DNA from 2 places in the Micromonospora sp. NPDC050417 genome. Region 1 is predicted to be linked to the other one. Evidence: riboswitches for the same ligand, from Rfam matches in the RefSeq annotation. Region 1 holds a riboswitch; the other holds the start of a gene.
The links. A riboswitch is a leader RNA that binds a small molecule or an ion and turns the genes downstream of it on or off. The one in region 1 is predicted to bind S-adenosylmethionine.

Region 1 (3,400 bases):
CCAGCCTGTTCAGGGTGGCGGCGGCGGTGAGACTGTAGGCGACGTACGGGACGGCGTCCTCGAACCAGTCCTGTGCCCGCCAGCGGCGGGGGTTCGTCACTTTCAGGGCGGCCAACTGCCCGTCCGCGACCAGCATCCCGCCGATTGCGACGATGCCCGCCGCCACCGGCACCGGCGGACGCCACCAGGTGGTGACGGTGGCGAAAAGGGCGACCGTCAACACCCCGTTGACGTAACCGAGCACCGGGCCGAGCCCGGCCCGACGATCGGCGGCCCGTTCCTCGGGACCGAGGCTCAGCCGCGCCACCTCGGCCAGTCGTCGCACCGCACGCTGGTGGGTGTCGCTCAACGGTCGGGCCCGTACCGCCACGTCCAGGTTGCTGACCAGCTCCCGGGCGAGTGTGCCCACGGCGCCGGCCAGGAGCCCGTCGGTCAGTCGGCTCAGCGGGCCCTGGCGGTGCCCGCCCCGACCGTTCCGCCGCGTCGCGTGCCGCGACATGAGCCCCACCCCGTCCCGTTCGTCCCTGGTCGGGCCCGCCATCCGTTCCCGGCACGGGAGTCGCCTACCCCACCCGTGGCGGAACATTCCCCTCGGGCGTCAGCCCTGGCGGGACTTCCACTGCGGGTTGCTGCGGTTGACCACCAGCACCTTGCCGTGCCGACGTACCACGACCGAACCCGGCCGCTGCTTCAATGCGCGTAGCGAACTGCGAACCTTCATGATCTCCTCCGGCTTCGGGTCTGGTTCTTGGCCGTTCCGACGGAAACAACGCTGTCGGAGGCACCCGGATTCCCGCACCCTCCCGTCCGGCCACCGGTGCGTCGGGAATGGGTGGTGGCGAGCGCCACACATGTGGCGGCGGTATCCGACTGGAATTGCCCGCGGTGGATTGAGTAGGCTGACGCAGCCCATCCAGAGCGATTGAGAGACCTGGCTCGTCGATATCGCAGCAACCCCCCTCACGGGTGCGGGTGCTACCGCCAGGACCGATGGAGGTTTGTTCCATGCGTGGACCACGCGCCGATAGTTTTGGCACCCCGCACGCCGTCTGGCCTTGGTGGCGCCGGCATATCGACCTCTGCCGTACCGGCGCCATGCTCTGTCGCGCCAACGGCTGACAACCCACCGCCGGCGGGCCTGATCCGTCGGTAATTCCGCAATTCTCTCGGCACGGTGTTCGATCGGCCATGCCGTGTTCCGTCGTGCCCCGGTTTCCATTCCGGCTGCCGTCATTTGTCATTGAAGTTGGAGTATCCGCATGCGTATTTCCCGTCCATTCGCCCGTCTGCTCTCCGGTGTCGCCGCCATCGCACTGCTGGGCGTCGCCGCCGCCTGCGGCTCGTCCGCCGACGACGCGGCCGACAACCCGTACGACCTGCTGCGGCCCGGAACCCTGCGGGTGGGAACACTGAGCGACGCCCCGCCCAACGTCTATCTCAAGGACGGCAAGTTCACCGGCTTCGACAACGACCTGCTCACCGCTGTCGCCGGCAAGGTCGGGCTCAGGGTCGAATTCGTCGGCACCGAGTTCTCGGCGCTGCTCGCGCAGGTCAACAACCACAAGTTCGACGTCGGCAGCTCGTCGGTCACCATCACCGAGGCGCGCAAGCAGACGGTCGACTTCGGCAACGGGTACGACTTCGGCTACTTCGGTCTCGACGTACCGGCTGGCTCCGCGATCAAGGGATTCGACCAGCTCAAGGGCGCCCGCGTGGTGGTGGTGCAGGGAACCGTGCAGGACGACTACGCCACCAAGGAGGGTCTCGACCCGGTACGCGTGCCCGACTACAACGGTGCGATCAACCAGCTCAAGGCGAAGACCGCCGACGCCTGGATCTCGCCGGCCGAGATCGGTGAGAAGTCCGCACAGGAGAGTGGCGGCAAGATCGTCCTGGCGGAGAAGCAGCTCAGTTCCGCGCCGACCGCGTACGTGGTGGCCAAGGGGAACGACGCGCTGCGGGAACTGCTGAACAAGGGCCTGGACCAGGTGATCGAGGACGGCACCTGGACCCGGCTCCAGGAGCAGTACTACCCCGGTCGTCCGGTCCCGGACACCTTCAAGCCCGGCAGTGGCGACGTCGCGTTCCCACCGGTCAAGGCCGGCCCGTCGACCACTCCCACAGCCACTCCGTCGGCCTGACCGACCGGTGAACGCCCAACGGGTCCGAGACAGGTAAGGCGATGGACACCCTCAAGACGCTCTGGGAGACGTTCTTCGACCTGGGGTCGATGCGCGAAGCCCTACCCGAGATGCTCACGATCGGCCTCCGGAACACGCTGCTGCTGGCGGCCGTCTCGGCGGTCCTGGGCACCCTGCTCGGGATGCTGCTCGCCGTCGCTGGCCTGGCTCGGACCCGTTGGCTGCGCTGGCCCGCGCGGGTCTACACGGACGTGTTCCGGGGCCTGCCGGCAGCCGTCACCATCCTGCTCATCGGCGTGGGGCTCGCGCCGCTCGGCATGGCATGGTGGGGGCCGAACCCGTACCCTCTCGGCATTCTCGCGCTGTCGCTGATCGCCGCCGCGTACATCGGTGAGATCTTCCGCTCCGGCATCCAGAGCGTCGAGGCCAGCCAGCTTGAGGCGAGTCGGGCGCTGGGTCTGTCCCACCGGACCGCGATGCGACTGGTGATCATCCCGCAGGGGGTACGCCGGATCCTGCCGGCCTGGGTGAACCAGCTCATCGCGCTGATCAAGGACTCCAGCCTGGTCTACTTCCTCGGGCTGTTGGCCAGCGAACGGGACCTGTTCCGGATCGGCCAGGACCATGCCGCCAACACCGGCAACGAGTCCGCCCTGCTGCTGGCCGGCCTGCTCTACCTGGTGATCACCGTGCCACTGACCCACCTGGTCAACTGGATCGACCGGCGGCTGCGGCAGGGGCCGGTCGGCGACACGGACGAGGAGCCCGAGACGTACGAAGCGGCCGGAGCGCCGGCCACGGTGGACACAGGAGTGGGTCGTGACTGAGCGGGACCAACAGCGGGAACGAACCACGGTCCCGACCTCGTACGAGTCGCTCAGTCTGGCGGCTCGGGACATCCACCTCTCCTTCGGGCGTCACCAGGTGCTGCGCGGTGTCGACCTCGACGTCGGACGGGGTGAGACGGCCTGCGTCATCGGCCCCTCCGGCTCGGGCAAGTCCACTCTGCTGCGTACGCTCAACCGGCTGCTGGAGCCGGACCGTGGCGACGTGCTCCTCGACGGGGAGAGTGTGCTGCGACAGGACCCGGACCTGTTGCGGCAGCGGATCGGCATGGTCTTCCAGGGGTTCCACCTCTTCCCGCACCTGACCGTGCTGCGCAACATCACGTTGGCGCTCCGACAGCTCAGAAGGCTTCCGGCCGACGAGGCGGCCGAGTTGGGCTTGCGTCAACTCGACATCGTCGGCCTGCGGCACAA
Region 2 (3,400 bases), on a different contig from region 1:
GTAACCGGGCGGCGGCGTGTAACCCGACGGCGGACCGTAACCGGGCGGCGGCGTGTAACCCGACGGCGGACCGTATGCGGGAGGCGGACCGTAACCGGGCGGTGTCGCAGTGACCAGGACCACCGGGATCGGCACCACCGGCTCGTCCGACGCGGCCACCGTGCGCGGCGACCCGTCGGGGAAGGTCAGGTGGTAGTTCACCCCGTCCCAGCGGGCCAGCGGCGCCTGCGGATCCCGGCCCACGAAGACCTGCCGGTAGGCGGTGATCTGGTGGAGCAACGCCCACTCCTCCTGGGCCGTACGCGCCACGTCGGCCGGCTTGGTGTCCAGGCCGCGCAGCATCCCGTCGCGGAGCAGCGCGAGCCGGGTGGCGGAGAGCTGGAAACCACGCATCGCCTTCAACCCCGGCTCACCGGCCACCCGCCGAGCCCACCGCCGGGCCGAGTGGCGTCGGCCGAGAGACCCCAACGCGGCCACCTCCGGCGGACTGATCCAACCGGCCCGTACGTAGTCGGGCAACCTCCGCTCGGTGAGCCGCCCCTCCCAGCCTCGCAGCCAGACCGCCAGCCCGACCATGCCGAGGAAGATGGGCACCATCACGCCGACGTAGCCGTAGAGCACGATCAGGTTCTGCCCGAGCGCCGCTGCCAGCGACGGCATCAGGTTCCAGGTGCCGTGCAGCATCATCGCCGCCAGCAGGCCGGCCAGCGGGGCGAAGACCCGGATCCGCTTGTCCGCGCTACGGGCCGCGATACCCAGGCCGATCCCGGTCATCGAGGTGAAGAGCGGGTGGGCGAAGCCGGTGAGCAGGATACGCACAATGAAGATCGCGAAGACGTTCTGCACCCCGGTCGCCGGACCGTACTGATCGGCGCCGGCGGCGTAGCCGTACCCGCCGAGGTAGAGGATGTTCTCCACCATGGCGAAACCGACCGCCGAGAGTCCGCAGTAGACGATGCCGTCGGTGATGCCGGACCACTCACGGCGGAACAACAGCAACAGCAGGAGTGGACCAAGCGCCTTCGTCAGCTCCTCGACGAAGGGTGCACCGAGCACCGACACCAGCGAGTCGGGCAGCCCCCAACGAGCGAACTGATCGGCGGTGAGCTCGTTGACCTGCAACGAGGCGGCGGTGGCGACAAAGGCACCCCAGGCGAAGCTGAGGCCGAGGAAAAGCATCGGCTCGGGCTCGTACCGGTCGAGCCAGAGGAAGCAGGCGATCAACACCGGCACCGGCAGGATCGCCGCGGCCAGGCCGATGAGGAAAGCCTGGAGGCCGAGACTGTCACCGAGCCTGATCGCCATGAAGACCGCGCAGCCGGCGATCAGCAGGATCACCACGGCCCACACCAACACCCGCCGCCAGGTCGACCCCCGGCTGGTGATCTTCGCCACCGGCGGCGGCACGGTGCCTGCCGCCCCGTTCGGCGCGGCAGGCGGAATCAGCGGCGGTTGGGGAGTGCCACCGGGCGGGGTGTCGGCCATGCCGCCCAGCGTAGCCATCCGCGACCCACTACCCGGACCGCATCCGGGGCGGATATGCTGCCGATCAGGTCACGAGTGCCAGCGACCAACGTCCACAGCCACGATCCGCGACCGGCGACCGCCGGACCAGATCGAGCAGGTGGACGAAGCCCCAGCTTGCTGGCCGGCAACCCTCGTCGAGTTCGCGGTGGGGTGCCCTGGGTGATGACCGGGCCCAGCTCGACCCCGTGCTGGGCAAGCGCGGGCCCCATCCTCAGCAACCGGGGTCCCCGGACTGCCGGAGGTCATACCCATGCATCCCGCTCTCGTCACCCTCCCCTCACCCGCCACGTCGCCGGCACCGACCGCCCCCGCCGCCGGACCGCTCGACGTGTTCGGCGTCCCCGACCTGGTGAACCTCGACTACGCCGCCACCGCACCGTGCGCCCGCGTCGCGGCGGACGCGGTGACCGAACTGCTGCCCTGGTACGGCAGCGTGCACCGGGGCGCCGGGGGCCTGTCGCAGAAGAGCACCCTCGCCTACGAGCGGGCCCGGCAGACGATCGGCGACTTCCTCGGCACCCGGGCCGAGGACGAAGTGATCTTCACCCGGAACACCACCGACGCCCTCAACCTGCTGGCCCGCGCCGTACCGGCCGGGACGACGGTGGTCACCTTCGGCGGCGAACACCACGCCAACCTGCTGCCCTGGCCGAACACGGTACGGCTGCCGGTCCCCGAGTCACCCGACGCGGCGATCCGGGCACTCGCCGAAGCACTGCGGGAACTGCGCCGCGGCAGCGACCGGGCCGCCCCGATCCTGGTCGCGGTCACCGGCGCCAGCAACGTCACCGGAGAACGCTGGCCGGTGGAGGAACTCGCCGCGATGGCCCACCGGCACGGCGCCCGGATCGCCGTCGACGCCGCCCAGCTCGCTCCGCACGCCCCGGTGGACATCGCCGCCTCGGGCATCGACTACGTGGCGGTCTCCGGACACAAGCTCTACGCCCCGTTCGGTGCCGGGGTGCTCGCCGGGCGGTCCGACTGGCTCGACGCGGCGACGCCGTACCTGCTCGGCGGCGGCGCCACCCTCGGCGTCGGCAGCGCCACCCACGACGTGCGCTGGGCGACCGGACCGGCGCGACACGAGGCCGGTACGCCGAACCTCTTCGGCGCGGTCGCCCTGGCCGCCGTCTGCACCGCCCTGGAGGAGGCGGACCGAGCCGAACTGCACACCCGGGAGCAGAAGCTGCTCGCCCGGTTGCGGGCCGGGCTGGACGCCCTGCCGGACGTCGTCGAGCTGCGTACCTTCGGTGCCGACGCCCCCCGGGTCGGCATCGTCTCGTTCGTGGTCGCCGGCCGGGACTCCGCCGACGTCGCCACCGAGCTGTCCCGGCGCCACGCGATCGGGCTCCGCGACGGCCTGTTCTGCGCCCACCCCCTCGCCCGGCGACTCCTCACCGAGGCGGCTGGCCGCAGCGGTCGCACCGACCTGCCACCCACCGCGTTGCGCGCGAGCATCGGCCTGGGCAGCACCGCCGACCACGTCGACCGCCTCCTCGACGCCCTGGCCGATCTGGGCTGACCGGCACCGGATGGTCAGTGGGCCGCCGGGCGGGCGGCGTGGGTCGGTCCGGCCTGCGGGCTCACCGCCCGACGGACCAGTCGGTTCGCCTCGGTCCGCTCCAGCCCGGTGGCCCGGAGCACGTCACTGGCGGTGGTACGAACCTGGGCGATCACCACGCTGCCGGAGAACCCGACACCCTCGTTGTACGCCCGCCCAGCCGCAGTGACCGCACGCAGCACCCGCTCCCGGGCCGCCTCCGGCTCCAACCCCGCACCGAGTTCCTGGTGCAGCAGCCGGACCGCGTCGGCAAGCTGACGCACCGCGGAGGCCATCGCGGCCGGGATCGGCTCGTCGTCCTCCAGGGCGGTC

Region 2: another riboswitch for S-adenosylmethionine. It lies ahead of ACIBF5_RS15350 (aminotransferase class V-fold PLP-dependent enzyme); the one in region 1 lies ahead of ACIBF5_RS18735 (ABC transporter substrate-binding protein).

Annotation. Positions count from the first base shown of each region.
Region 1 is NZ_JBITIH010000013.1:205,445-208,844, forward strand. Features, by position in the region: gene ACIBF5_RS18725 (hypothetical protein) at 1-499, opposite strand, end outside; gene ACIBF5_RS18730 (ribosomal protein bL36) at 599-721, opposite strand; SAM riboswitch class I at 907-997, shown strand; gene ACIBF5_RS18735 (ABC transporter substrate-binding protein) at 1,260-2,141, shown strand; gene ACIBF5_RS18740 (amino acid ABC transporter permease) at 2,183-2,968, shown strand; gene ACIBF5_RS18745 (amino acid ABC transporter ATP-binding protein) at 3,024-3,400, shown strand, end outside.
Region 2 is NZ_JBITIH010000010.1:141,876-145,275, forward strand. Features, by position in the region: gene ACIBF5_RS15345 (PrsW family intramembrane metalloprotease) at 1-1,485, opposite strand, end outside; SAM riboswitch class IV at 1,615-1,732, shown strand; gene ACIBF5_RS15350 (aminotransferase class V-fold PLP-dependent enzyme) at 1,778-3,049, shown strand; gene ACIBF5_RS15355 (aromatic acid exporter family protein) at 3,064-3,400, opposite strand, start outside.